Regions from separate parts of the Kribbella sp. DT2 genome, predicted to be linked through region 3. Evidence: predicted binding sites of a transcription regulator. Region 3 holds the regulator's gene; each other region holds the start of a gene.
The links. Region 3 encodes HrcA, which represses chaperone genes, less so after heat shock. Its sites were predicted from a motif close to TTGGCACTCGNNNNNNNCGAGTGCCAA; they were not measured.
Positions count from the first base shown of each region.

Region 1: groL (chaperonin GroEL) is a predicted target of HrcA. The motif match lies at 2,606-2,632, and genes of this name have one in related genera.
Region 2: ACLQ2O_RS22600 (FmdB family zinc ribbon protein) is a predicted target of HrcA. The motif match lies at 2,458-2,484, and genes of this name have one in related genera.
Region 4: groES (co-chaperone GroES) is a predicted target of HrcA. The motif match lies at 4,957-4,983, and genes of this name have one in related genera.

Region 1 is NZ_JBNCLH010000005.1:532,373-539,669, reverse strand. Features, by position in the region: gene ACLQ2O_RS24130 (DUF418 domain-containing protein) at 1-349, opposite strand, end outside; gene ACLQ2O_RS24125 (glycerophosphodiester phosphodiesterase) at 508-1,476, shown strand; gene ACLQ2O_RS24120 (PspC domain-containing protein) at 1,754-2,083, opposite strand; gene ACLQ2O_RS24115 (MmcQ/YjbR family DNA-binding protein) at 2,365-2,562, shown strand; gene groL (chaperonin GroEL) at 2,815-4,440, shown strand; gene ACLQ2O_RS24105 (glycoside hydrolase family 6 protein) at 4,656-5,618, opposite strand; gene ACLQ2O_RS24100 (DinB family protein) at 5,662-6,195, opposite strand; gene ACLQ2O_RS24095 (ribonuclease domain-containing protein) at 6,229-6,645, opposite strand; gene ACLQ2O_RS24090 (GNAT family N-acetyltransferase) at 6,859-7,297, shown strand, end outside.
Region 2 is NZ_JBNCLH010000005.1:236,353-243,649, forward strand. Features, by position in the region: gene ACLQ2O_RS22595 (hypothetical protein) at 47-2,350, opposite strand; gene ACLQ2O_RS22600 (FmdB family zinc ribbon protein) at 2,505-2,867, shown strand; gene ACLQ2O_RS22605 (SAF domain-containing protein) at 2,939-3,550, shown strand; gene ACLQ2O_RS22610 (MscL family protein) at 3,733-4,119, shown strand; gene ACLQ2O_RS22615 (GNAT family N-acetyltransferase) at 4,134-4,622, opposite strand; gene ACLQ2O_RS22620 (hypothetical protein) at 4,663-5,325, opposite strand; gene ACLQ2O_RS22625 (hypothetical protein) at 5,518-6,192, opposite strand; gene ACLQ2O_RS22630 (hypothetical protein) at 6,392-7,009, shown strand; gene ACLQ2O_RS22635 (alpha/beta hydrolase) at 7,168-7,297, shown strand, end outside.
Region 3 is NZ_JBNCLH010000007.1:58,565-65,861, forward strand. Features, by position in the region: gene ACLQ2O_RS27825 (NCS1 family nucleobase:cation symporter-1) at 1-915, opposite strand, end outside; gene ACLQ2O_RS27830 (MBL fold metallo-hydrolase) at 995-1,879, opposite strand; gene ACLQ2O_RS27835 (EF-Tu/IF-2/RF-3 family GTPase) at 1,903-2,235, opposite strand; gene ACLQ2O_RS27840 (ThuA domain-containing protein) at 2,368-3,009, shown strand; gene ACLQ2O_RS27845 (Gfo/Idh/MocA family protein) at 2,994-4,097, shown strand; gene hrcA (heat-inducible transcriptional repressor HrcA) at 4,191-5,210, shown strand; gene dnaJ (molecular chaperone DnaJ) at 5,245-6,387, shown strand; gene ACLQ2O_RS27860 (16S rRNA (uracil(1498)-N(3))-methyltransferase) at 6,411-7,297, shown strand, end outside.
Region 4 is NZ_JBNCLH010000005.1:604,666-611,962, forward strand. Features, by position in the region: gene ACLQ2O_RS24415 (MerR family transcriptional regulator) at 93-824, opposite strand; gene ACLQ2O_RS24420 (CocE/NonD family hydrolase) at 873-2,585, opposite strand; gene groL (chaperonin GroEL) at 2,780-4,399, opposite strand; gene groES (co-chaperone GroES) at 4,520-4,816, opposite strand; gene ACLQ2O_RS24435 (peptidoglycan-binding domain-containing protein) at 5,135-5,743, shown strand; gene ACLQ2O_RS24440 (family 43 glycosylhydrolase) at 5,827-7,143, shown strand; gene ACLQ2O_RS24445 (THUMP-like domain-containing protein) at 7,158-7,297, shown strand, end outside.

The sequences.
Region 1 (7,297 bases), on a different contig from region 3:
CGAGCCACCGGCCGCGTCGGCGCAGCAGCGCACGTGTCCTTGGCCACGGCGTACCAGTGCCCTCCTGGCGGCGCGTGATCTGCACCATGCCGTAGCCGAACAGTGCGGCGAACATCGTGTAGGAGCGGCCGTCGACCAGGACGGTCTCCGCGAAGGCCACGACCCGGTCGGCCGCCGACGACGCGATCGGGATCCCGCGGATCACCGAGACCCCGGCGGGGTGCAGGAAGCCGTGCGTGTTGGCCAGCGCGATGAACACCAGCATCACGCCCCGGGCCAGGTCGGGGCCGAGTGCGCGGGTGCTGACCCGGGTCGGCCCGTCACCGGCGATCGTCCGTGATGGGCTCATGCCGAGACGCTACGGACGACCGCCGCCTGCCCGCATCCGGCCACCGGCGGACCCGGTGTCCACCGATCAGGGGACAGTCGTCGACCCGGTGCGCGACCTTCACCTTGCGTTGGGCAACCAGTCCCCGACGGGCCACCTCGAGCGTCTGTCCTGGATCCATGCTGGTCATCGCGCATCGGGGAGCGAGCGGGTACCGTCCGGAACACACGCCGGCGGCGTACCGCCTGGCCGCGGCGCTCGGCGCCGACTACCTGGAACCGGACCTGGTCGCCACGCTCGACGGCGTCCTGGTGGCCCGGCACGAGAACGAGATCTCCGGTACGACGGACGTCGCGGACCACGCGGTGTTCGCCGACCGCCGGATCACCAAGATCGTCGACGGGCAGGCCGTCACCGGCTGGTTCGTCGAGGACTTCACCTACGCCGAGCTGTGCACGCTGACCGCCCGCGAGCGGATGCCCGCCCTGCGCGCGGCCAACACCGCGTACGACGGCCGCGAAGCGATCCCCACCTTCGACGACGTGGTGGCGCTGGCCCGGCAGGAGTCGGCGCGGCTGGGCCGGCCGATCGGGGTGATCCCGGAGATCAAGCACCCGGCGTACTTCCGCCGTCTCGGGCTGCCGCTGGAGGAACTGCTGGCCGAACGGCTCACCGCGCTCGGCGTACGGCGCGACGAGGCGATGGTCCAGTCCTTCGAGCCGAGCAGCCTGCGCCGCCTGTCCGTGATGACGGACGTCCCGCTGGTCCAACTGGTCGATTCCGTTGGTACGCCGAACGACTTCCAGCGCTTCGGCGACGACCGCACCTTCACCGACCTGACCGGACCGTCCGGGCTGCGCGAGATCTCGACGTACGCCCAGGTCCTGGCACCGCACAAGGACCTGGTCATCCCGCGCCGCGCCGACGGCAGCCTGGGCGAACCGACCCGCCTGGTCGACCGGGCCCACCACGCCGGCCTGAAGGTCCAGGTGTGGACCTTCCGCGCCGAACGCCAGTTCTGCCCCGCCGGCCTCGACCTGGCCGCCGAGCTCAAGGCCTTCGCCGCCACCGGCATCGACGGCGTCTTCGCCGACCACCCCGACATCGCCGTAGCCGCCAAGACCCAGCGCGCGACGCAGAAGGTCTAGGGCAACGCCCGTAGCTCCTTCAGCACCCGCTCCGCCGGCTGACCCGCAGCCGCCGCTCGATCTCCCGCTGAGGCGTCTCAGCCAGGCCGGTGGACCTTGCCGCGTTCGAGGTCCCGGTAGAGCGTGTCAGCGAGCTGGTGCTCGAGCCCCAGGCGCCAGGTCGGGTTCTTGCGGTCGGTGTGGCAGTTGGAGGGCGGGCGGACATGTCGAAGCCCGGGCTCCTGGGGAGCCCGGGCGGTTTGACGGCACCGCGGTCCCACTCGCGGTTGTCGTTGGGTCAGGCGGCCGGCGGCTTCTCGTCGTAGATGCGGGCGGCGATGTCACCCTCGGGGGTGGTCTGCGGCTGCGGCTGGTGGTTCTGCTGGACGCTCTGCCAGACGGCCTTGCCGTCGGACTCCGGCATCACGACCCAGGCGATCACGTAGCCGATCAGCGCGGTGCCGCCGGTGATCAGGGTCAGGCCGACGATGCCCAGGCGGACCAGCGTCGCGTCGATGTTCAGGTACTCCGCGATGCCGCCGGAGACACCGGACAGCATCCGCTGCTCACGCGAACGGCGGAGGGTCTTGCCGGACAGGTTCTGGAAGGGTGCGGTGTTGTTCGTCATGTCCACAACTGTGCCGTTCGGGGACCCTCCCGCACATCAGGATCGGTACCGACCGACCCCTGACCGGACCCCGGGAACCCTGGTCCCGGCGCCCCTGACGACTTATGGACCGGAACTGTCGGCGACCCGGTTTAGCGTGAGTGGATGGACGCGGAAGCGGTGCGGAAACTGGTGCTGCGGTTGCCAGGGGTGGAGGAGCACGAGGGCTGGGCGGGGCAGCCGGCCTTCAAGGTGCGCAAGAAGGGTTCGCGTACCTGTCGGAGGACGAGTCGAGGCTGTTCGTGAAGGCGCTGCGCGAGGAGCAGCAGGCGATGATCGCGGAGAACCCGGAGGTCTACACCGCCTGGTGGGAGTCCGGCCGCTTCGGCTGGCTGGACGTCGACCTCGACCGCGCCGACGACGATCAGGTCGAGGAGCTGCTCACCGAGGCCTGGCGGCTGAACGCCCCGAAGTACCTGATCGCCCAGTGGGAGAACTGAGCGGAAACCGGCGGCCGGGACGACCGTCTAAGTGGTGACCTGGCTTGCACTCGCCTGGGTCGAGTGCTAATACTTGGTTAGCACTCAGTGGGCGAGAGTGATAACGCTTGTGCCTGCTGGGAGCTGTTAGATGACGGCCTCGATGAGGTGCCGGAGTCAGGCGGGACGTGACCGCGACGACCTCGGTACCGTCCGTCGCGGGCATCGGGCCGGCTGAACACCAGAAACTCGACGCGGGAGGACTCGCGGAGAATGCCCAAGCTGATTTCGTTCAACGAAGAGGCGCGCCGCGGCCTCGAGCGGGGAATGAACACCCTCGCCGACGCCGTCAAGGTGACGCTTGGCCCCAAGGGCCGCAACGTCGTGCTGGAGAAGAAGTGGGGCGCCCCCACGATCACCAACGACGGTGTCTCGATCGCCAAGGAGATCGAGCTCGAGGACCCGTACGAGAAGATCGGGGCCGAGCTCGTCAAGGAAGTTGCCAAGAAGACCGACGACGTCGCGGGTGACGGCACCACCACCGCGACCGTGCTGGCCCAGGCGCTCGTGCGCGAGGGTCTGCGCAACGTCGCCGCCGGCGCCAACCCGATGGGCCTGAAGAAGGGCATCGAGAAGGCTGTCGAGGCCGTCAGCGAGCAGCTGCTCGCGCTGGCCAAGCCGGTCGAGACCCGCGAGCAGATCGCGGCCACCGCCTCGATCTCGGCGGCGGACACCCAGGTCGGCCAGATCATCGCCGAGGCGATGGACAAGGTCGGCAAGGAAGGTGTCATCACCGTCGAGGAGAGCAACACCTTCGGTCTGGAGCTCGAGCTCACCGAGGGCATGCGCTTCGACAAGGGCTACATCTCGCCGTACTTCGTGACCGACACCGAGCGGATGGAAGCGGTCCTCGACGACCCGTACATCCTCGTGGTGAACAGCAAGATCTCCAGCATCAAGGACCTCGTCCCGGTGCTCGAGAAGGTCATGCAGACCGGCAAGCCGCTGGCGATCATCGCCGAGGACCTCGAGGGTGAGGCGCTGGCGACCCTGGTCGTGAACAAGATCAAGGGCACCTTCAAGACCGTCGCCGTCAAGGCGCCGGGCTTCGGTGACCGCCGCAAGGCCATGCTCGGTGACATCGCCATCCTCACCGGTGGTCAGGTCATCTCCGAGGAGGTCGGCCTCAAGCTCGACACCGTGGACCTGGAGCTGCTCGGCCAGGCCCGCAAGGTCGTCGTCACCAAGGACGAGACGACCATCGTCGAGGGCGTCGGCGACGCCGACTCGATCCAGGGCCGGGTCAACCAGATCCGCGCCGAGATCGAGAAGTCGGACTCCGACTACGACCGCGAGAAGCTGCAGGAGCGGCTGGCCAAGCTGGCCGGCGGCGTCGCGGTGATCAAGGTCGGCGCGGCCACCGAGGTCGAGCTGAAGGAGCGCAAGCACCGCATCGAGGACGCCGTTCGCAACGCGAAGGCGGCCGTCGAGGAGGGCATCGTCGCCGGAGGTGGCGTCGCGCTGCTGCAGGCGTCGGTGATCGCGTTCGAGAAGCTGGAGCTCGAGGGTGACGAGGCGACCGGAGCCGCGATCGTGCGCTCGGCCGTCGAGGCCCCGCTCAAGCAGATCGCCGTCAACGCCGGCCTCGAGGGTGGCGTCGTGGTGGAGAAGGTCCGCAACCTCGAGCCGGGTCACGGCCTGAACGCCGCGACCGGTGAGTACGTCGACCTGATCAAGACCGGGATCATCGACCCGGCCAAGGTCACCCGGTCGGCGCTGCAGAACGCGGCCTCGATCGCGGCCCTGTTCCTCACCACCGAGGCAGTCATCGCCGACAAGCCCGAGAAGGCCGGTGCCGCCCCGGGCGGTGCCCCCGACATGGGCGGCATGGACTTCTGACCGGAAGTTCCTCGCAGTACCAGTAGCAAACGAAGCGGTCCCGGGTCCCAGCCCGGGACCGCTTTCGCGTTCCCGTCCACCGCTCGTAGCGTCCGAAGAACCCGCATGCGTCCGAAGAACCGTGCGCTATAGCCTCGGCTTCTTCGGACGCATCGAGATTCTTCGGACGCTACGGTTCGCTGGGCGGGGATGACTGCCCGAGTGGGCGGCGGTGTTCAGCCCGTGATGAGGCTCTTGGCCAGTACAGGGGAGAAGGTGCCGGCGGGGATGCCGGTTCCGATGCCGCAGTTGCCGTCGGAGTCGCCGGGGACCTTGAGCCAGAGCAGCAGGTCGAGCGTGGCCGAGAGGTGGGTGCCGTCGCGGGAGGTCTCGCCGAGCTTGCGGCCGGCCGGGTTGCACCACTGGCTGTTGGAGCCGTTGCCGTTGCGGCTGGTGTCGACGACGAACTGGGCGTTGCCGCCGAGCGCGCCGCGGATCGCGTTGCCCTTGGTGACCGAGTCGGCGGTCGGGTAGTAGTTCGACGTGTTCAGCGCGAACCCGCGGATCTTGCCGACCTCCACCAGTTGCAGCCGCCGCGCCATCTCGGCCGCGTCGATCCAGGTCGCGTTGCCGCCGTCCATGTAGGCCCAGGTGTTCGGCGCCTTCGCGGCCAGCTCGTTCACGGCGTACCGCAGCAAGTCCGTCCGCGTCTTCTTCTCCGCGGCCGGGACACAGTCCAGCTGGGCGAGCGCATCGGGCTCGATCACGACCACGGCCGGCCGGTTGCCGATCCCGGCGGCGAACGCGCTGATCCAGGTCCGGTACGCCGCCGGCGACCCGGCGCCGCCGCCGGAGTGGCTGCCGCAGTCGCGGCCGGGGATGTTGTACGCGACGAGGATCGGCAGCTTGCCCGCGGCGTCCGCGGCCGACGTGTACGCCGTCACGGCGGCCTTGATGTCGCCGGACCAGTTCCCGAACCAGCGCCCACCGGCCTGCTCGGCGATCCGGCTCCGGATCAGCGCGGCGTCCGGGTGCGACGGGTTGGCGCGCGCCCAGACGGCCGGGTTCGACGCGGGGTCGACGTAGAAGCCGCTGGTCATCGACACCGGGTCCCCTGCGTTGCCCAGGGCAACCGCACTGGGAGTGGACAGGGCGGCGCTGACGAGCAGCACGGACAGGGAGGTGCGGAGTCGGGACATGGACGTCCTTCCGTGGGGGGCGGTCACGGCGAGCGTAGAGGGATCAGGAAGCCCTTGTCCCAGTAGACAACTCGGCCGCCCGCAGCAGACGCAGCTGCCCGATCTCCGCGGCGTTCTTCATCAGCTCCGCGTTCACCCAGCCGTACAGGTCCGCGACCGTCCGGCCCGCTTCCGGCGGCCAGGGGAAGGCCACCGGGAGCGTGAGTCGCGAAGAGTCCTCCAGTACGACGGACCACTCGTCCCGCAGCAGGTGCATCCAGTCACGCGTGCCGAGCAGCGTGCCCGGCCACGGGACGTCGGTGCGGTGCGGCGGCACGGTCTGGTGGGCGTGCGCCAGCGCGGTCGTCCACCACCAGCCGATGTGCCAGGTCAGCCAGCCGGCCGTCGGCACCGGGATCGGGTCGAGCTCCTCGTCGGCCCAGTCCGGTCGCCAGACCCCGGCCGCGTCCGGCCGCACGGTCCAGGTCAGCCCGGCCGGCTCCCAGAGCAGGTCCTCCGGGACCAGCCGGTCCAGGTGGTACTCGAACAGGGACCAGGTCAGCTCGAACTGCCCGCGCAACACACCCGTGATCGTCACCGGGAGATTCTCTCAAAAGCCGCGGACAACCTCTCAGGAGTTTTCGGCGACGAGGCAGAACGAGGCGTAGTGGTCGGCGGTGTAGTAGACGAACGCCGGGTCGGTGGTCGTGCCGCCGCCGATCAGCCGGCGGGCGCCGCGGTCGGGCGACCCGGGCGTCTCGACCGTGTACTCGTGGTAGTAGCCGGTCGACTCGTCGGGCAGGATGCCCTCCCGGTTCTGGAAGACGGTGCCGTCCTGGTCGTACGGGAACGGCCCGCCGGAGTGGATCAGGTCGAGCGTGTCGGACGCCTCCGCGGGCAGAGAACTCAGGTCGCACGAAGGGATCGCGACGAGCTGCGGTACGGCGTACAGGATGGACGGGGCGGGGGCCGCGGTGGCGGTGCTGAAACCCAGCAGGACTGAGGCGAGCACGGCGACGACGGCGCTGAGGGACTTCACGGTTCGCATGCGCAGGAGGCTTCCCGGTCCGTCCGGCCGTCGTACATCCCAGCTGTGGATATCCGGTGGACTATGACCCCGGCCGGGACCTAGAGTCCTGGTTGCGGGAACGACTCGAGCGAAAGGAGCGACCGATGACCACTCTGATGTGTTCCACGGCGCGCCCGGTCCGCTCGTCCAGCTCGCACTGAGCGGAGCACCGCGCCTCTTTCCGGAGGTACCGTGACCATCCGCACCATCGTCGAGTCCGATCTCGACACCATTCACACCCTGATCGCCGACCAGTCGGTCAACACCGTCACCCGTGAGCGCTACGACGAGTACGTCGGCGTCGGCTACTACCGCGACGCCTGGACGTGGGTCGCCGAGCAGGACGGCCGGATCATCGCCCTCGCCGTCTGGTGGGGGATGCCGCAGTTCGACCACCCGTTCAGCGTGGACGGCCTGTACTACGCCGGCGACGGCGATCCCGTGCCGGTCTGGGCCGAGCTGATCCGGCAAGGCCTCGACTCGAGGCCGGGCGGCGCCGAGCAGCCGGAGTACCACATCTTCCTGCCGAACGGCTGGCGCGAGCAGCCCGAGGTCGTCGCCGCCCTGGAGCCCCGGCTCGCCGCGGCCGCGCTGGCGGGGCTGTCCGAGCTGACCGAGCGGCTGCGGTACG
Region 2 (7,297 bases), on a different contig from region 3:
TCCCGGCCACCGATCTGGGGCGGTGAGCTGGTCCACGTCCGGAACGTCATCGCGGGCTGCTGGAACTTCTCCGTACGCCGGGCGTAGGCGTGTCCTCCGTCGGCGCGGTCAGCGCGTAGACCGCGACCGCGCCGATCGAGTAGCGATGCTCGGCGAGGCGCCCGAGGTCACTCGGTGGCCAGTCGAGGTTGGTGTCGAACACGAGCCAGCGGACGCCGTACCGGGTCCACAGCTGGCCCAGGAGCCGCTTGGTCGGTCGCTTGAAGGCCCGGTCGTTCAGCTGCAGCAGCGGCTGGTCCCAGAAGGGTCCGTTGACGGCAGCGTCGCTGTCCTTCCGGCTCTGCGCGGTCGGCGTGTACGCCCAGCCCTCGACGAGCACCCGCCGCTCGGCGTACCCGGCGAGCCAGAAGTTGCGGGCGTCGCACTTCCGGTCGCTGTAGACCGGCGTGCAGTGGGAGTTGGTGGCCAGCTTGTCTCCGGCGGCGGAGTGATCGCGGATGTAGCGAGCCGCCTCGGCGCCTCCGGCCGGCACCTGCCGCCTGGTCTGCCGGCACTCCGGCCGGTCCGGACCGGCGACGCAGACCTGGTCGGTGAGGGTGGTGACCATCGTCTTCGGGACGTTGACCGCGGCTACGCCCAGGACGATCAGCACGCCCAGGCCGAGTGCTGCTGTGCGCTCCGCCGTCTGTCTGAGGACCAGTGCTGTGAGCCCGGCGACCAGGAGGACGACCAGCCACGGCCAGATCACCTGGAAGCTGACAGCCTGCACACCCTGCCTGCTGCGCGGTCTCTGCGGAGTCAGGGACGCCACGACCTGCGCCAGCACCATCCCGCCCGCCAGCGCCAGCAGGACCCGCGGCGCGATCTGCCGGAGCCGGAGTCCGCTCAGCAGCAGGGTCAGCCCCCAGGCCGAGGCCGCGATGGCGAACGGGAAGGCGGCGCGGAGGAAGTAGAGCTGGCTGAAGCCCGGGTGGCGGAGCAGCGCGGCGGCCGCGACGCCGGTGAGGACGAAGCCGGCCAGGAAGACCGCGGCCGGGTCCTTCCACTTGCGGTCCCGGAGGAAGCCGAGCATGCCGAGGCCGGCCAGCGACCAGGAGACGAGGAGCGTGGCGCCCGTCGTACCGATGACTACGGCGGCGGCGGTGTGGTCGTTGTAGCGGCTCTCGAAGCCGACCGAACTGGCCATCGCCCGGAAGGCTTGCCCCGGCCCGAACGCGACTCCGGACGAGCCGGCGCTGAACAGGACGAACTGGGCGAAACTTAACGCGGCCAGGACGGCCAGACCGAGTCCTACCGAGGTCCGGTCGAGTCTTCGCTCGGTCACCAGCTTCACGAACGCGGCCAGTGCCACGGCCGCCACGAGCATCGGCACGAAGGACGCCTTGGCTCCGGCGAGCGCTGCCAGGCCGATGACCAGGATCAGCCAGTTGCCGCGGTTCGGGTCTCTGCGGAGCAGGCAGACGATCGAGTAGACGACCGGGAACGCCAGGACGACGGCGAAGGCGTGGGTGAGGCTGTACATGAGCACAGCACTCGAGTACGCCGCCTGGCTGATCAGGTCGCGGCCGCCCCAGCCGTAGACGTCGAAGCTGGTCACCATCAGCAGCAGCCAGGCCGCCAGCGGCCCGGCCCACGACTTACGGGCCAGCCGGGTGGCCAGTGCGGCGACGGAGAGGATCGGTACGAGGGCGGCCGTCACCGGCATGAGGCGGCGGAGCAGGAGGTCCAGCTCGATGCCGGTCTGCCAGTTGGCCGCGGCCAGCTCGGCGTGGAGGAACCAGTGGTAGTTCAGCTGCTGGCCGGTGACGAACGGGATCTGACCAGGTAGGTGGTGCTTCAGCTCGGCGGCCAAGGCCAACTGGTACGGCATGTCGCTGTACTGGAAGGCGGCGTCGGGGAACGTGATCGGCTCGATCTGGAGACCGGCACGGGTGATCACCCACAGACCCAGGACCCCGGCCGCGGCGACCGACCAGGCCCACCACAGCGGCATCGGAGGCCTCTTGCTGCGCCAGTACGGGCGGAGGGGTTCGAGCGCTGTGAAGGCTGTGACCGTCAGCAGCGGTACCGCCAGCGGGAGGAAAGGGAAGCCGATCGCCCGGCCCGGGAGGTAGGTCAGGATCGACAGCGCGAAGCCGAAACCGGTCCCGAAGGCGAGATCGGCCGCGAACCCGTCCTGATTCCCCCGCAGCAGCCGCCAGAGCAGGACCCCGGGCAGCATGATCCCGAGGCCCAGGTACGCGCTGTACGCCAGAATCGCGCTCCACGGTGTCCCGTAGTGCGCCAGCAGCCCCGCGGCCCCTGCCCAGACTGCCGCGCCTGGCAGCAGACCCCTCCCCAGTGGTCCCACGCCTGGGGAGACGCTCCCCGAGGGCCGTTGGGTTGCACGGTTGCAGCAAGTGGCCAAAACCGGTCCAGACCGCCGGAGTTGGAATACTTCGGCGCTCTGGCGCATTATTAGCAGTCGAGTAGTAGGAGTGCCAGACGGCCTGAAGGGGAAGAACGTGCCGACGTACCAGTACCAGTGCACCGACTGCGGGGAAGCGCTCGAGGTCCGGCAGAGCTTCACCGACGACGCCCTGACGGTCTGCCCGAACTGCCAGGGCACGCTGCGCAAGGTGTTCAACGCGGTGGGCGTGGTGTTCAAGGGTTCCGGCTTCTACCGCAACGACAGCCGCTCGTCGAGCACCAGCACGATCAGCGCGAAGTCCGACGCGTCGGCCTCGTCGGGCAGCTCCTCGTCGTCCTCGGACTCCTCGAAGTCGTCGTCCTCGTCGTCCGGCTCCTCGGACTCGGGTTCGAGCTCGTCGTCGTCCTCGTCCTCGTCGGGCAAGTCGTCGGGCTCCAGCAAGACCAGCGCCGCCTGATCCACCGCGGCCCGAGCGAGCCTGTGGACAACTGAATCGGCATTTCGGGGAAAACTCGTACCTTCCCTGGCATGACGAACTTCTGGCACGACCTCATCCGCGCCGCCCGCTGGCACCGCCGGCTCCTCGCCGGCCTCTTCGCGGCGGCCGCCGTGTACTTCGGCCTCGCTTCCTTCTCGCCACCGGCCGCGGCCTCGACCGCGGTCCTGGCGGCAGCGCGCGACCTCCCCGGTGGCGTCACACCGTCAGCCGACGACCTCCGGGTGCTGCGACTACCGCCGGCGTCCGTGCCCAGCGGTGTTCTGCGACCGGACACCGACCTGGCCGACCGCATCCTCGCGACGCCTGTGCGCGCCGGCGAGCCACTCACCGACGCCAGGTTCCTCACCCCCACAGCGGTTCCAGCCGGCCAGGTCGCCTACCCGCTCCGCCTCGACGACCCCGACATCGCCGCTCTCCTCCGCCCCGGCGACCAGATCGACCTGTACGCCGCCTCGGCGACGGCCGACCTCTCCGCCGCCCGCTTGGCAACAGCGGTCCGCGTCATCGCACTCCCGGCTCCGAGCCGATCCTCCGGAGGCGCGCTGGTGGTGCTCGCCACCTCTCCTGCCACCGCCGCGAGGCTGGCGCAGTCCACCACCAACACCCGAATCTCCGTCGCCCTCACCCGGGACACCAGTTGAGCGCCCGCCGCCTCGACGGTCACTGAGCGAACATCTCCGGCCACGATCCGCTGCCCTGCGGCGCGGTCCCTCGCCAGCCTCCGGGCAGAGTCCTACGTTGGCCGGGTACAGATCGCCGCGGGTCCACCGGGACCCTCTCGTGGAGGCAGAAAGAGATGCTCAAGGGCTTCAAGGAATTCCTGATGCGAGGCAACGTCCTCGACCTGGCGATCGCCGTCGTCATCGGCACCGCCTTCGCCGCGGTGGTGAAGACCGTCGTCGACAACCTGGTCAGTCCGCTGATCGCCTCCCTGGGCGGCGCCAACGTGGACGGCCTGGCCTGGCAGATCGTCGACGGCAACAAGGCGTCGATCATCAACTTCGCCGCGATCATCAACGCGTTCATCGTGTTCTTCCTGACCGCGGTCGTCGTCTACTTCGTCCTCGTCGTCCCGATGAAGGCCATCCAGGACCGCCGCGCCGCCGCGGCCGCCGCCAAGGGCGAGGCCGAGCCCGAGCCGGAACCGCTCACCATGGACCAGCAACTCCTGGTAGAAATCCGCGACGCCCTCAAGGCCCGCCAGCAGTAGGTCGCTCGGGTCGCCTACGCCTGGCTCGTGGTCGGGTACTGCATCCACGTGTAGGCGACCGGTTGGTCCTTGTTCCACTCGTCGGCCAGATCAGCAGCCACGTACTCGAAGCCGGCCCGGCGGTACGTCCGGATCGCCACATCGTTGTCCGGCCGCACCCTGAGGAACACCTCGGAGTACCCGGACTCCAGCGCCGGCCCCAGCAACGCCTTCACGAACGCCGTCCCGATCCCCCGCCCGCGCGACCCCGGCCGCACGATGATCCGGGCCAGCTCGACCTCGTCCTCCTCGTCGTCCAGCCACAACTCGCCGTACCCGACCGGCTCTCCACCCACGTAGTACAGGTAGGAACACACGTCGTCGGCCACCTTCGGCCAGCTCCCCGCGAGCTCAACCGGAAACGGGAACGTGTTCCGCCCCGACAGCAAGGAGACGTCCTGCGCCGAGGCCGCCCACCCGGCCACCACCGCAGCCTTCCCCGACTCGAACCCGCGCAACTCCATGCGCCCAAGCATCACGCGATCCCACCGGAACATCCACGCCTTATCCCCGCCCGGCGAACGCGGCGAGCGTCGCCACCAGCCGGTCCCGGTGCGGCCCGAAGTCCGGCCGCGGCGGCTCCGGGGACCCGGGCAGCTCGACCGCCGACGGCATCAACCGCAGCAACGCGTCGACCGTTCTCCTTTGGTGCGAAGGGTTTTCCGGCACCGAAGGCAGCACCCCGACCGGCAGTCCAGGACGCCACGGCCCCCGATACTCCCCCAACGACACCAGCTGCGCGTCGGTCACCCCACGCAGCGTCTCCCCCGCCAACAACCCATCAGCCACCGCCCCCGAAGCCCCGCGCTCGAGCAGCCCCCTCCGAGCCCGAGCACTGACCTCCGGGTCATCCCCCGTCGCCGGCCAGGCAAGCAGCAACCGCCCGATCGCCTCCGGATACTCCACCGCGAGCCGCACCGCGACCGTGCACGCGTTGGAAGCCCCCACCAGCGTCACCGGCTCCGCCCCGAGCACCCCACTCGTCAGCAGCCCACCGAACTCCGCGATTTCCTGCCCCCACCCCACCGCCCGCCGCACCCGATCCGGCGCGACGACCGTCAGCCCCGCCTTCTCGAGCCCAGCCACAATCCCAGGCCCGTGCCAGAACATCTCGGCATCGGTCCCGTCCCACAATCCACCATGAACCAGCAGCACAGAAGCCGCCATCACACCCCCACGGCCCTAGGACCCGTGATGCGGAGGTACCTCACGCAAAATGCGCTCGTCGTCGTCACTACCGCTCTCCCGCTCCCCCCAGCTCCGCGCGTCATCATCCCGCGTCTGCTCAGGAAGCAGCGGCTCATCATCCTCGTACGGCGTACTCATACCTCCAGATTACGGCCCCTCCGGGCAAGTACTTCAGTCCTGCCCCGGGATCCGCGGCAGGTTCTGCTGGCTGCCGCCCTCGATCTGTCCCTGCCCCGGCCCCGGCCCAACCTGCGGCGCCAGCAGCGGCGCGATGCCCGGTTCGCTCTGCCAACGGTCGGCGCCCAGCACCGACCACGCGGTAAGGATCGACAGCGTCGGCGTAGCCAACCCACCGAGCTGCAACGGCTCCGCCTGCTGGAAGCCGAACGTCACCGTCCAGTTCGCCGGGTCCGGATAGAACTCCTGGACCGAGTTGTAGTAGAAGCTCAACCATCCACGCTGCTGCAGGTGCGTCATCAGCCGGTAGTTGGTCGCGATCAGCTGCACCTCCTGCAGGTCGCGCCACAGCAGCTGCATGTCGCGCCGCGCGGCGGCCTTCCGGCCGGAGTTGACCGCGGCGTTCGCGGCCATCATCCCGAGCACGAAACCGGCGCCACCGAAGAAGAACCCACCGCTGCTGTTGTACCGCCCGTCGCCGCCGTACAGACGTGCGTAGTGCACCGACGTCTGCAGGTACGCGACCTCACCGGGCTCGAGCACGATGCCGTACAGCGGCAGCGCCTGCGGCGCACCTCCGCCGCGCAGGAAGCGCGCCCAGTCCTGCCCGAGCTGCCACTCCTCCTGCTCTCGACGTGCGAGCTCGGCCGAGTCTTTTCTCTTGCCCACGTCCGTCCTTCCTTCGGCTGCACCCGGCATCATCCCATTTCTCCAGGGTGAACAGCGCGCACCTGTTACAGCTCTGCTGCTTTTGCCACTCGATCCACCTCGTGACCGGATAGACGCGCCTCCGTGACACTTCTGCCACGGTCCGCGAGACCTCGGTCGACCATCATGGTGCTCCTTGCCTACCCGGAAGGACCGAGTCGTGAGTGCATCAAGGACACGGGGCCTGATCGGAGCGTCGTTAGTGGTAGCCGTCCTCGGAGTCACCGCCGCCTGCGGTGACGAGAGCGGCTCCTCGGGACCCGCCGCCCAGCCCACCCCTACGCCCACCCCCACCCCTACCTTGCCGACGGCCAGCGCCACCCCGCCCACCCCCAGCGGAACGCCGAGCACGGACTGCCCGGAGACGATCACCGCGGTCCGCAAGTCCGTCGACGCGGCGGTCTGGGGCAAGGGCACGGCGAAGTCGGCCTTCCAGCCGGTCAGCGTGACGATCTGCCAGTACGACGCCAAGGCGTCCGGGCAGGACTACGCGACGGTGACCACCAAGCGGACCACGAAGCAGGCGACGGACCTGTTCGCGCTGGTCAACTCCGCCAAGCCGCAGCCCAAGAAGCCCGGCTTCTGCACCAAGGAGCTCGGCCCGACGTACGTGCTGCGGTTCACCGACAACGACCGTGGCGTCCTCTCCTACACCGCCGAGGCGTTCGGCTGCCACCGACTGGTGGCAACCTCGTTCGAGGGCCAGGGCAAGCCTGGTGACCTCGCCGCGCCCCGGGCCACCACACCCGAGCTGCTGAAGTCGCTCGGCCTGCGCTGACCCTGCTCCGGACGCGCCCCCCGAAGCCGTCCGGGACGGGGTCATCCCGCCCGCCTTGCGGGTCCCCCTGGGGTTGACCCGCAAGGTGGGTGGCAGAGCCTTGCCCCAGCACCTCGTTGGCCGCACCCTGATCGGCAAGAGCCCATCAGGGAGGCCGTATGCGGCTGGTCGCACTGGTTGCCGCGCTACTGCTGGCCGGCTCTGCCTGCTCTGACCCACCCCAAGACGCCGTACCCGACAACGCCCAGCAACAGTGCGACGGCCTGGCCGGCTTCACCTGTACGACGC
Region 3 (7,297 bases):
CGCCGAGCCGTAGACGATCACCGTGCCCGAGGTGGTGACGATCGAGACCAGCGCGATGAACGACATCGTGGTCGGCAGGCCGATGATCTGCCCGATCACCTGCTGGCGCTGGCCGGCGCCGAACCGGGTGAAGTCCGGCATGTTCAGCGACAGCGTCGCCCAGAAGGCGATCATGCCCATCAGCGACGGCGCGAAGATCTTCCAGAAGTCGGCGTCCCAGCCGAGCGCCGACGGCTGCGACAGGATCGGGCCGGGCCCGCCGGCCTTGACCAGGATCGCGACCATCAGCGCGAGGAAGGCGACCGTGACCAGCGGCGCGGCCCAGTTCTCGAACCGCCGCAGCCCTTCGATCCCGCGCCAGATCAGCCACATCTGCAGCAGCCAGAAGAACCCGAAGCTCAGCCAGAGCGTCCACGGGTGCCCGCCGACCGACGTGGCGTTCTGCCAGCCGGACCCCGCGAGCTCACCGACGATCACGTGGATCGCCTGCCCGCCGATCCAGGTCTGGATGCCGAACCAGCCGCACGCGACGAAGGCCCGCAGCAGCGCCGGGAAGTTCGCGCCGCGGACACCGTAGAAGGCCCGCGCGAACACCGGGAACGGGATCCCGTACTTGGTCCCCGCATGACTGTTCAGCAGCAGCGGCACCAGCACGATCAGGTTTCCGAGCGTGATGGTAAGGAACGCCTGCAGCCAGTTCATCCCGAGCGCGACCAGGCCGGAGGCGAGCAGGTAGCTGGGGATGTTGTGCGCCATCCCCATCCACAGCGCCGCGTAGTTGTACGTCGTCCAGTGCCGCTGGCTGATCCGCGTCGGCGCGAGCTCCTCGTTGCCGTACCGGCTCTCCGCGACCACCGTCGGGTCGTCGAGCTCGACCCTTCCGTCCGGGTGATCGAGCTGATCCGTGTTGACCATTGGTCCCACCTCATCCCGTCGGGGCGCCTCGCACACAACGTGCGGGATGAGGTGTCACTGTGTCAACGGATAACCACTACTAGTGCTCGGGCCCCAGCAACGGCAGCGTCGGACGACGCGGAGCACCCAGTACGCCGTACCCACGGCGTACGGCGTGCTCGAGCTGCTCGACCGGCCAGGGCCAGTCGTCGGTGTGCTTCAGCGCGTCGTCGAGCGACGTCCCGGCGTGGTGCAGACCGGAGATCGTGTTCGCGACCGTGCCCAGGTGCCCGGCCTGGTCGCGGACGAACTCCGCGTCGACGACCGCGCCGTGCCCCGGGACCACCTTCGACTCCGCGCCGAGCAGCCCGATCACGCGGTCGAGCGTCTCCGGCCATTCGAGCGGGTACGAGTCGTCGCCGTACGACGGCGGCGCGGACTCCTCGACCAGGTCGCCGACGAAGAACACGTCCGCCTCCGGTACGACGACCACGGCGTCCCCGTCGGTGTGCGCGTTGCCCAGGTGCAGCAGCTCGACCCGCCGGCCGCCCAGGTCGATCACCTTCGCCACGGAGAAGGTGTTGTCGACGGCAACCAGTTCGGTCGCGGCGACCTCGGCCAGTACCTCGGCAGCGATCTCCGGGTACGCCGGGTCGGTGCCCGGGTGGACGCGGTAGTGCTCCTGCAGCGCCGGGCCGCGCTCGGCCAGCGCCGTCGCGGCGTTCTCGTGCGCGTAGCTCGACGCTTCCGTGAAGACTGAGTTCCCGAACGTGTGGTCGAAGTGCGCGTGCGTGTTGACGACCCACTTCACCGGCAGGTCGGTCAGCTCCCGGACCTCGGCCAGCACCTGCTCGGCCTGCGCCGTCGAGGCCCGCGGATCGATCACCAGCGCGCCGTCGTCACCGACCACCAGTCCGACGTTCAGGTCCCACTCGCGATACCGGCGGACCCAGCATCGATCACCCAGCTCGGTCCACTCACTCATGCCACGGACTTTAGCCTTCGGCGTCAGTGGGTCAGCACGTCACCCTGCTGCACGTCGGACTTGTCCAGGTCCTGCAGCAGCAGCCCGACGTTGTCGCCCGCGACCGCCTGGTCGGTCGTCCGCCGGAACATCTCCACGCCGGTGACGACGGTCCGCAGCACCTCGGCGCCGCCCCGCTGCACACCGACCGTGTCGTGCACCCGGACCATCCCGGCCAGCACCCGCCCGGTGATGACGGTCCCACGTCCGGTGATCGAGAACACGTCCTCCACCCGCAGCTGGAACGGCACGTCGTCCTGCACCCGCGTCACGGCGTCCTGCGGCCGCTCGTCGTTCTTCCAGAACTTCCATCCCATGTCGGCGACCCTATGCGGTGGCCGGTTCCGGTAAGCGATATCCATCGGGTGGGAAGGGGCTTGAAGGGCCCGGTGGACCCGCCTAGGGTCACCTAGGCGGTACAAAGATCCGATCTCTGAAGGGCAGGCGGCGTGACGACACGACGGGCACTGGTGGTCCGGGGCGGCTGGGAAGGCCATCTCCCGGTCGAGGCGACCGAGCTGTTCATCCCCTTCCTGCGGGACAACGACTTCGAGGTGACGGTCTCCGACAGCACCTCGAGCTACCTCGACCTGGACGGTACCGACCTGGTGCTGCAGTGCATCAGCATGGGCGAGATCACCGCCGAGGAAACCAAGGGACTCGAGGCCGCGGTCCGGGCCGGCACCGGCCTGGCCGGCTGGCACGGCGGCATCGTCGACTCGTTCCGCGGCAACGTGGACTACAACTTCATGACCGGTGGCCAGTTCATCTCGCACCCGGGCGGCTTCGTCGACCACCGGATCGAGGTGGTCGCCGACGACCCGATCGTCGAAGGCATCGAGCAGTTCGACCTGCACACCGAGCAGTACTACGTGCACGCCGACCCGAGCAACAACGTCCTGGCGACCACGACCTTCCGGGCCCACCCGGACTACCCGTGGATCGAGGGCGCGACGATGCCCGCGGTCTGGACCCGCACCTGGGGCGAGGGCAAGGTCTTCGTCTGTACGCCGGGCCACAGCCTGGCCGACCTGGACACCCCCGAGGTCCGCACGATCATCGAGCGGGGGCTGCTGTGGGCGAGCAAGTGACCCGGATCGGGATCGTCGGCACCGGCGTCATCAGCGGCACCTACCTGGACCACCTGGCCAAGCTGCCGGGCGTCGAGGTGGCCGCGGTGGCCGACCTGGACGTGTCGCGGGCGCAGGTCGTGGCCGACGCGCACCCCGGCGTACGGGCGCTGTCATCGGACGACCTGATGGCCGACCCGGACGTCGACGTCGTGCTCAACCTGACCATCCCGGCCGCGCACGCGCCGGTGCACCGGGCCGCGCTCGAGGCCGGCAAGCACACGTACGGCGAGAAGCCGCTGGCCGTCGACCGGGCCGAGGCCAAGCCGCTGCTCGAGCTGGCCGAGGCCAAGGGCCTGCGGATCGGCTGCGCGCCGGACACCGTGCTCGGCACCGGGACGCAGACCGCGCGTGCCGTGATCGACCGCGGCGACATCGGCGTACCGACGGCGGCCAGTGCGTCGTTCGTGACGCCCGGGCACGAGCTGTGGCACCCGGCGCCGGAGTTCTACTACCAGCCCGGCGGCGGACCGCTGCTCGACATGGGTCCGTACTACGTGACCAGCCTGGTCACACTGCTCGGACCGGTACGACGGGTGACCGGCCGTGCGGGTCGCTCGCAGGAGGAGCGCAAGGTGCACACCGGCCCGCGGGCCGGGGAGATCTTCCCGGTCGACGTACCGACGCACGTCACCGGCATCCTCGAGCACGAGTCGGGCGCGCTGACGACCGTGCTGATGTCGTTCGACGTGTGGGCCGCGCGGTTGCCGCGGATCGAGATCTACGGCACCGACGGCAGCCTGTCAGTGCCCGACCCGAACGCGTTCGACGGCACGGTCGAGATCGCGACCGCGGCGCGGCGCGAGTGGACCGAGGTCCCGGTGGCCGGCGGGTACGCCGGAGCCGGGCGCGGCGTCGGAGTTGCTGACCTGGCGCGCGCGATCCGTACCGGCGGGCCGCACCGCGCGGACGGTGCGCTGGCCTTCCACGTGCTCGACGTCCTGGAGTCGCTGCTCGAGGCGGCCGCCAAGGATCAGCCGGTGGACGTCACCAGCACGGTCGAGCGCCCGGCCGCAGTACCGTTGGGAGCCTCGCCCGAAACTGCCTAGGCAGCGATCCGCTGCTACGGGTCGGTAGACTGGCACTCGGACTGACTGAGTGCCAGTCGGGACGTTACGGCCGACCGAGAGAGGGTGGTGCGCGTGCTGGACGAGCGCAAACTGGACGTGCTCCGGGCCATCGTCGAGGACTACGTGGCGACCCATGAGCCGGTCGGGTCCAAGACGCTGGTCGACCGGCACAACCTCGGTGTCTCGCCGGCGACCGTGCGCAACGACATGGCCGCGCTGGAGGAGGAGGGGTACATCACCCAGCCGCACACCAGCGCCGGCCGGATCCCGACCGACGCCGGGTACCGGCTGTTCGTCGACAAGCTGAGCACGGTCAAGACGCTGTCGGCGGCCGAGAAGAAGGCGATCTCGTCGTTCCTCACCGGCGCGGTCGACCTCGACGACGTCGTCCGCCGTACCGTCCGGCTGCTGGCGCAGATCACCCGCCAGGTCGCGATCGTGCAGTACCCGACGCTGATCCGCTCGAGCGTGCGGCACGTCGAGGTCGTCACGATGACCCCGCGGCGGCTGCTGCTGGTGCTGATCACGAGCACCGGCCGGGTCGAGCAGCGGATCGTCGAGACCCAGGTCGACGTCGACGAGCAGCTGATCGCCGACCTGCGCTCCCGGCTCAACACCGTGCTCACCGGCCAGCGGCTGAGCGACGCGACGACTGCGCTGACCAGCGTGGCCGAGACCTTCCCGCCGGCCGACCGGCCGTTCGTCACGACGATCGTGACGACGCTGCTGGAGGCCTTCACCGACGAGGGCGAGCAGCGGATCGCGGTCGGCGGCGCGGCCAACCTGACCCGGTACGGTGACGACTTCGAGCGCAACGTGAAACCCGTGCTGGAAGCGCTCGAGGAGCACGTGATCCTGCTCAAGCTGCTCGGCGAGGCGACCCACCCGCAGACCCTCACGGTCCGGATCGGGCACGAGAACCCGTACGAGGGGCTGGCCACCACGTCGGTGGTCGCCACCGGCTACGGCCCCAAGTCGGAGGCGCTGGCCACCCTCGGCATCGTCGGCCCGACCCACATGGACTACCCCAGCACGATGGGCGCCGTCCGCGCCGTCGCGCGCTACGTCAGCCAGATCCTGGCCGACTCATGACCACTTCGCGATTCCCCTACCTCTGGTCTGGAGTATGAGCACCGATTACTACGCCGTTCTCGGCGTCAGCCGTGACGCGTCCCAGGACGAGATCAAGAAGGCCTACCGCAAGCTGGCCCGTCAGTACCACCCGGACGTGAACGACTCCGAGGACGCGCACGCCAAGTTCCAGGAGATCGGGCGCGCCTTCCAGGTGCTGAGCGACCCCCAGAAGAAGCAGGTCCACGATCTCGGCGGCGACCCGTTCGCGAGCGCCGGACCGGGTGGGGCGGGCGCGGGCTTCGGCCAGGCGTTCACCTTCACCGACATCATGGACGCCTTCTTCGGCCAGACCGGGGGAGCGACCAGAGGACCACGGCCGCGGACGCGGCGCGGCCAGGACGCGCTGATCCCGTTGCGGATCGACCTGAGCGAGGCCGCGTTCGGTACGACGCGGGAGCTGAAGGTCGACACCGCGGTGCTGTGCCCGACGTGTTCGGGTTCTGGCGCGGCGGCCGGCTCCGAGCCGGTCACCTGCGAGGTCTGCCACGGGCGGGGCGAGGTCACGCACACGCAGCGCTCGTTCCTCGGTGAGGTCCGCACGATGCGCCCGTGCCCGAACTGCCGCGGCTTCGGGACGACGATCCCGAGCCCGTGCGTCGAGTGCTCCGGCGACGGGCGCGTGCGCTCGCGCCGTACGGTCACCGTGAAGATCCCCGGCGGTGTCGACAGCGGCACCCGCGTCCAGCTGTCCGGCCAGGGCGAGGTCGGCCCCGGCGGCGGCCCCGCGGGCGACCTGTACGTCGAGATCGAGGTCGAGCCGCACGAGATCTTCAGCCGCAACGGCGACGACCTGCACTGCACGGTCACGCTGCCGATGACCGCTGCCGCCCTCGGCACGACGATCGACCTGCCGACGCTGGAGGGCGAGACCATGCCCCTGGAGATCCGCCCCGGCACGCAGTCCGGCACCGCGATGACGCTGACCGCCCGAGGCGTCCCGCGCCTGCGCCACGCCGGCCGCGGCGACCTGATCGTCCAGATCATCGTCGAGACCCCGACGAAGCTCGACGACCACCAGGCCCAGATCCTCCGCGACCTCGCCGCCTCCCGCGGCGAGGAGCGCCCCCAGGGCCAGGTCCAAGCCACCCACAAGGGCGTCTTCGGCCGCCTCCGCGACGCCTTCGGCGCCCACTGAACGCAGGACGGACTACCCCGACGATGGGTCTCGCAGTCTTCCACCTGGCCGACCTGGGCCAGGCACACGCGCCGGAGCCTTCCGACGGAGCCGCCGACCAACAGGCGGCCCCGCCGCGACTGGCACGCGAGGACGCCGCCCCCGCTCCCGGCGTAGCAGGCGGGCCCGGGGTCGAGGACGCCGGGCTCGTAGCTGGTGGGTCCGGGGTCGAGGACGCCGCGCCCGCAGTTGGTGGACCTGGACGCGACGAGGCAGCGCCCGTAGCCGGTGGACCCGGGGGCGAGGACGCGTCTGCTCCCGGCGGAGCCGGTGAGCTCGGGGGCGCCGGCTCCTCCTCTCCCTCCCGCTCCTCCGCCGCAGGCGGAGGAGCGGAGTTGGTGCTCGGCGGTGCCGAGGGTCGGCATGCGGCGGTGGTGCGGCGCATCGGACCCGGCGAGCGGGTTCGGTTGACCGATGGCGTGGGGAACTTCGCCGAAGGTCCGGTGACTGCCTCCTCCAAGGCCGGCATCACCGTTTCCGTTGACCGGCGGGGGAGTGTGCCCAAGCCGGCTCCCCGGCTGGTCGTCGTACAGGCCTTGCCCAAAGGGGAGCGGGCCGAGCTGGCCGTCGAGATGCTGACCGAGGTCGGCGTCGATCTGATCGTTCCCTGGAACGCGGAGCGGAGTCAGTTCCGGGCCAACCCCGAACGCGTGGAGAAGACGCTGACCAAGTGGCGTGCCTGGGCGTTCGAGGCGAGCAAGCAGTCGCGGCGGAGCTGGTTCTGCGAGGTAGCTCCGGTGGCATCGACGGCCGACGTCGCGCAACTCGTTCAGGCAGCCGGGCTGGCCGCCGTGCTGCACGAAGAGGCCAAGACACCGCTGGCGACACTGAACCCACCACCCACCGGTGACGTGGTGATTGTCGTAGGGCC
Region 4 (7,297 bases), on a different contig from region 3:
GTCAGACCGGTCAGCCTGCAAGATGCTACGGCCCAGAATCCCCGCTGCCTAGAGGCAACTGATGATCAGTGAGTTATTTTCATTACGAGCTGTTACTGCCTGCGGTGCTCCGCCGGGAGCAAGCCCGCAACCTGCCGCAGCACGTCCAGCTGGGCGGGGTTGTAGAGCTCCTTGAGGGCCACGCCGACCGCGCGTCCGACCTGCCGGATCCCACCCGGCGCGTCGAACTGGGCGGCGACCACGTCGGGGTAGGTCGCGAACAGTTCGACGACATGGATGACCATCCCCTCGGCCACCTCGCGCCGGGTCTCCTCGTCCGCGCCGGCGGGCAGACTGTCGAAGTCCCGGCCGGCCTGAGTGTGCTGGTACTCGGCCAGCATCCGCCGCCACGCCTCGATCCCGCTCGGGGCCAGCACCCGGCTGTACACCACCATCATCGCCCGGTCGGCCTCGGAGAACTCCTCGATGCCCGGCGCCAGAGCGGCCGGCAGATCCGTCGGCAGGCTCTGCCGCAGGATCAGCGCCAGCTCGGCCCGGACCCGCTGGATCCGGTCCGCCGCGGCTGCCAGTTCGGCGTCCAGCAGCCGCAGTGCCTCTTCCGGGTGCTCGTCGGCGTCGCCCATCGCCGCGATCTGCGGCAACGACATGCCCAGATCGGTCAGTCGCCGGATCCGCAACAGCCGGACCAGGTGGGCGACGCCGTACTGCTTGTAGCCGTTGGTGCTGCGCTCGGGTTCCTCCAGCAGACCGACCTTGTGGTAGTGCCGCACGGTCTTCAGGGTCGTGCCGGCCAGCTCGGCCAGCTGCTTCGTGCTCCACCCCATGGTCTCCCCTTCTCGCTCGGTCCCGAAGCTACAAGCTCACCGGCCCGGTCAGCGCCGTGCGGACGGCACAATGAAGGTCGGACGGCCGATCGGCAGCTTGCTCGTGTAGCCGCTGAGGTAGGTGTCCAGGTACGGCGAGCGCGCGCCCTCGGTGGAGACGTCGTCGGCCGGGTTGTCCAGGTCCAGGTCGAGCCGGACGTCCTTGACCTTGATCATCTCCTGGCTGGGCGTGTCCACCCAGTCACCACTACGCGGCGGGACGGTGCCGATCTCGACGGCGATCCGGTGCCCGGCCGCCAGCGTCCAGTCGGTCGACTTGAGGTCGAAGGCCACCCGGCCCGGCTTCACCAGGGACACCTGCTCGTCGAACATCACGGCTTTGCCGTCCGGGGCGACGTCGTACAGCTTGATCATCAGGTTGCCGTTGCCCTTGGCGTTCAGCGCGATCCGCGGGGTGGCGGTGATGCGGGTCTTCTGGGTCAGCGGCTGCGACCAGTTGAAGATGCCGGGGCTCTTGGCGTGCTTGCCTTCGCCACCGTGGTCGACGTACGAACCGCCACGCAGCCTGATCACGGCCGAGCGCTCGATCACCGGCCACTCGTTCTGCGCGCGCCAGGTGCCGGTGCTGTCCTGGATGGAGACCTTCGGGTAGGCGATCGTCGGCTTGACGCCCTTGAGGTACTGGTCGTAGAAGGACAGCGTCTCCTTGAACCAGCCCTTGCGACCCATCTCCAGCCGTCCGTCGACGGTGACTTCGTTGCCGCGCTTGTGGTCCCACTGACCGAGCCAGGCCCGCTGGGGCCCCTTGTGGTTGGCCAGGTACTCCTGCATCGCCTCGGGTTCGGTGTTCCATTCCAGGAAGCCCTGGGTGACGAACAGCGGGGTGTCAGATCCCTTGGCGTGCTGGGCGTAGTCGCGGTCGCGCCAGTACTTCGACTGCGGGTCGGCGATCTGGTAGTCGAACAGGTTCGCGACCAGGCACTCCGGGTTCTTCTCCTCGTACTTGGCGTTGGCCTGGTACCGAGCGTCGTCGTCCGGCAACTGCGGCAGGGAGGCGATGGTGTTGTACGCACTGGGCACGGTGACAGCCGTCGTCCGGGGTACGCCGTTCGAGCGGATGTTGCGGTACAGGTCCCAGATCGGCTCCTGGGCGACGACGGCCTTCAGCGCGTCCTGATTCAGGTTGTTGCCGATCAGGCCGGTGATGGCGTCGTACGACTTGCCGTACATGCCGACCGCGCCGGTCGACCACGGCTGGCGCGCGGCCCAGTCGATCGCCGCCTTGACGTCGGCTTGCTCACCCGGTCCGGCGGCGTCGAGGCAGCCCGTGGATCCACCGAAGCCACGGGTGTCCACCATGACGAAGGCGTAGCCCTGCTTGAACAGGTCGGTGCCCTCGATGAAGTCCTGGAAGCGGTTCGAGGGACCGGTCTGCTTCCAGCCCTCCGGCGCGGTCTGCCCGGAGTGCCCGAAGTACGAGCCGGCCGACAGGATCACCGGAACCTTGGCGCTCTTGGCCAGTCCCTCCGGCAGCAGGACGTCGGCGTGCAGCTCGACGTCGGAGCCGTCGGACGACGGGAAGTAGTGCTGTGTCCAAGTTGCGCCTTCCGGGACACGGTCGTTCTGCTCGTGGGTGACCGAAACGGTCGCGGTGGCGACCGCGACCTTCGGCTCGGCCGCGGTCGCACTGCCGGCGAGTACGCCGGTCAGGGCCAGGACCAGCGCGGTGGCGACCAGTCCGGTCGCACGGAATCTCTTCACGGGGTGCCTCCAAGGTGGCGTACTGCGCGAGCGATCTCACTACGCCATCAGCCAACACTCGGCCCTCGGGGCACACTCAACTCCGCCGGCCGTGAGCCCGGTCACCCGCCGGAAAGGACCGCTGCCCGGCAGGTCCGAGGACCGGCCGGGCAGCGGGTGGTGCTTGGTACGTGGTGCTGGGTGGTACCGAGGAATCAGTGACCGTGACCGTGGCCGTGACCGGCTGCGGCGGGCTCCTCTTCCTCGGGCTTGTCGACGACCAGGGTCTCCGTGGTGAGGAGCAGGGCCGCGATCGAGCCGGCGTTGGCCAGCGCGGAACGGGTCACCTTGACCGGGTCGAGAACACCCTGCGCGAGCAGGTCGCCGTACTCACCGGTGGCGGCGTTGAAGCCGCTGCCGACCTCGAGCTCGGCCACCTTGGCGGTCACGACGTAACCCTCGTAACCACCGTTCTCGGCGATCCAGCGCAGCGGCTCGACCACCGACTTGCGCACGATCCGGACACCGGCGAGCTCGTCGCCCTCCAGGCCCAGGCCGTTCTCCAGCACCGACGCGGCGTGGACGAGAGCGGAGCCGCCACCGGCGACGATGCCCTCCTCGATCGCCGCACGGGTCGCCGAGACGGCGTCCTCGATGCGGTGCTTCTTCTCCTTCAGCTCGACCTCGGTGGCCGCGCCGACCTTGATCACGCAGACGCCACCGGCCAGCTTGGCCAGCCGCTCCTGCAGCTTCTCGCGGTCCCAGTCGGAGTCGGTGCGCTCGATCTCGGCCTTGATCTGGTTGACCCGGGCCTCGATCTCGTCGGACTTGCCGGCGCCCTCGACAACGGTGGTGTTGTCCTTGCTCACGACGATCCGCCGCGCGGTGCCGAGCACCTCGAGGCCGACCTGGTCGAGCTTGAGCCCGACCTCGGGAGCGATCACCTGCGCGCCGGTCAGCGCGGCCAGGTCCTCCAGCATCGCCTTGCGGCGGTCACCGAAGCCCGGGGCCTTGACGGCCACGGAGGTGAAGTTGCCGCGGATCTTGTTCACGACGAGCGTGGACAGCGCCTCGGCCTCGACGTCCTCGGCGATGATCAGCAGCGTCTTGCCCGACTGCACGACCTTCTCCAGCAACGGGAGCAGGTCCGCGACGGCGGAGATCTTGTTCTGGCTGATCAGGATGTACGGGTCGTCCAGCACCGCTTCGCCAGCCTCGGCGTCGGTGATGAAGTAGGGCGAGATGAAGCCCTTGTCGAACTGCATGCCCTCGGTGAACTCGAGCTCGGTGCCGAAGGTGTTCGACTCCTCGACGGTGATCACACCGTCCTTGCCGACCTTGTCGAAGGCGTCCGCGATCAGGCCGCCGATCTCGGCGTCCCGGGCGGAGATGGTGGCGACGTGGGCCATGTCGCCCTTGTCGTCGACCGGGCGCGCGGTCTCGATCAGCCGGGCGGAGACAGCCTCGACGGCAGCCTCGATGCCCTTCTTCAGGCCCATCGGGTTGACCCCGGCCGCGACGGCCCGCAGGCCCTCGTGCACGAGCGCCTGGGCCAGCACCGTGGCGGTGGTGGTCCCGTCACCGGCGACGTCGTTGGTCTTGGTGGCGACCTCCTTGGCCAGCTGCGCGCCGAGGTTTTCGAACGGGTCGTCCAGCTCGACCTCACGGGCGACGGTGACACCGTCGTTGGTGATGGTCGGGGCGCCCCACTTCTTGTCCAGCACGACGTAGCGGCCCTTGGGCCCCAGCGTCACCTTCACCGTGTTCGCGAGCTTGTCGACGCCGCGCTCCAGGGCGCGCCGCGCGTTCTCGTCGAACTCGAGGATCTTCGGCATGGAAAAACCAGTCCCTCTCTGAATTCTTGCGTTCAATGGCCCAGCCGGTTCTGGACCGACTCCGCCCCGGCGCCGGTGATCGGCACCGGGGCGGTGTCAGTCAGAAACTCTGAGCAGTCGTCACTTGCTGACGACGGCGAGGATGTCGCGGGCGCCCAGGATCAGGTAGTCCTGGCCGTCGTACTTGACCTCGGTGCCGCCGTACTTGGAGTAGATGACCTTGTCGCCGACGGCGACGTCCAGCGGGACGCGGTTGCCGTTGTCGTCGATGCGGCCGGGGCCGGTGGCGAGGACCTCGCCCTCCTGCGGCTTCTCCTTGGCGGTGTCCGGGATCACCAGGCCGGACTTCGTGGTCTGCTCGGCTTCGAGCGGCGCAACGAGGACACGGTCCTCGAGCGGCTTGATCGTGACCGACACTTGCTGACCTCCACGGTCGAGTTCTTGATGATTCACAGTGCGTCAGGACGGCCGTCCCGCCGCCTGCCGTCGCGGGGGTCAGGGGCCGGGGCCGCTGGCACCCTCCTAGGGAGAGTGCCAACACTGAATCTAGGCCGCGATTAGCACTCGGTCAACTCGAGTGCCAGAACTCAGCCATCGGCGAACACCACGAAGGGCCGTTCCCGGCCCCTGGAGCCCGCTGTGACGCGTTCCGTACTTTCCGCGACCGAGGGCTGGGCGCAGGCCGTACGACGTGGGACCGTTTGGTCTGAGCGACCACGAGTCCGAGGAGCCCAGATGAAACTCCGCCTCGCGTTGAAGAAACCGTCGGGCAAGGCCCTGGTCGCGATCGTGGCGCTGGTGGTCAGTCCGATCGCCGTGGGCGTGGCCGCCGCCGGCGGCCACTCCGACGACAAGAGCACACCCCAGGGCGCGGGGGCGCCGGCCGCGCCTGAGCCGGCACCGGCAGACGTGACTGGGGCGGCGGGTGAGGCCGGCGTACGGAGTGCTGCCGCGGCAGCCGCGTTGGAGCAGTGCCGGAGCGCCAGGCTCGTCCCGGTCGGGAACGCCGGGTGGGGCGTGCCGGCGCCGTCGGTCTGGGAGAGCAGCAGCACCCGCTGCAACCTCAAGTACGGCGACGACCCGCAGCGCGGCAACGAGCGGTTCGGCGACCCGGACACCGCCATCCGCACCCTCCAGCGGAACCTGAACTACTGCTACGGCTCGAAGCTCACGGTCGACGGCGTGTACGGCGGCAACACCCGCGCGGTCCTCAAGCAGGTGCAGCAGCGCCACAAGCTCGCCGCGGACGGCATCTACGGACCTCAGACCCGCTCGGCGATGAACTGGCGGCTCTACCACTCGGCCAAGAGCATCTGGAGCACCGGCTGCTACAGCTCGCTGTGAGCAACCGAATTTTTCCGGAGCCTTGTCAAAAAAATTCGCCGTCCTCTACAGTGCTCGGACGTCGGCGAAGGAGATGACTCCGCATGACCAGCAACGAGCACGGTTCCCCGGTCGGACGACGCTCGGTACTGACCGGCCTGGCCGGTGCTGTGGGCGCGGCCGCCCTCCCCTCGGACGCCGCGACCGGCACCCCGACGAAGCCGCGTCACCCCACCCCCTGGCCTGAACTCGAGCCGTACGGCCTGGCCGACATTCGGCCGGATCTGTGGCCGCGCGAGGACAACTCGTTCATCCTCCCGCTCGAGCTCCGCCCTCGCGACGAGGAGCTCGGGCGGGTGTGGATGCGGGACACCTATGTCAACTGCTTCGTCGTCGACGGCCGGCCGTTGTACGTCGCCACCGGCACCACCCGCCCCGCCGACCCCGGCGGCTCGTCGTCCTGGAACGACGGTCTGTTCGTGTGGGTCGCGTCCTCGTTGCGCGGGCCGTGGCGGCTCGCCGACACGACCGGTATCCGGCCGGACGCGGAAAAGGGCAAGGTGTGGTCCCCGGAGTTCGCCGGGGAGAACCGGCCCGGGCGCACCGTCGTCGCCGGGTGGCAGGAGTACTGGAGCGACGAAGAGCTCGGCAAGCGGGGAAACGTCTGGGCTCCCGAGCTGCACTACTTCCGTGACACCTGGTACATCGTGGCCTGCATGGGCGACCCCTCCCGCAAGGTCGGCTCGTTCCTCCTCGTCAGCGAAGGCGGCGTGGAGGGCCCGTACCGGGTTGCCGAGGGCAACCTCGACAAGCCGTTCGGGGACCCACTGGCCAGCGGGCCGGAGATCGTCGCGCCCGGCGCCTACCACCACATCGACGGCAGCCTCTACTCCGAGGGCGGCGACGCGTGGCTGGTGCTGCACAACCACGTGTACGCGAAGTTCCGGGACGACATGGAGGACATCGTCCCTACCACCGGCCTGCCGACGTTCCAGCAGTGCCCGTACCCGCCGGAGCCCTATCTCGAGGGGTCCTACGTGTTCAAGCACGGGCGCAAGTACTACCTGCTCCACGCCGCCTGGGACCGGGTCTCGACCGCCGCGGACGGCGCCACCCGGCATGCCTACGACCCGGCCGGCCCGGGCCGGCAGCAGTACCACTACAACGCGGTGATGGCAGTCTCCGACCACTTCGAAGGCCCCTACTCGCAACGGTGGACCGCAGGCGTCGGCGCCGGTCACAACAACATCTTCGCGGACGCCGACAGACAGCTGTGGGCGACATTCTTCCGCAATCCGCGTTTCGGCTACTGGGCCGACCCGTCACGCCGCGACGAGGCGGCGGTGCCGGGCGTCGTACGGATGGAGTGGACGGGACCTGCGAGCAACCGCATCTACGTGCAGCGACGCCGGAGTCAGTAGCGCACAATGAGCGCGTGACACCCGACTCGATCACCGCACTGCTCACCCCAGCGGGATCCGTCGTACTGGCTGAGGCCTGCGCGGCCTTCTCCCCCGGTGGCGAGCTGAAGCTGGTCGAGCAACTCCGCCGCCGGTACGACGCTGCGGTGGTCAC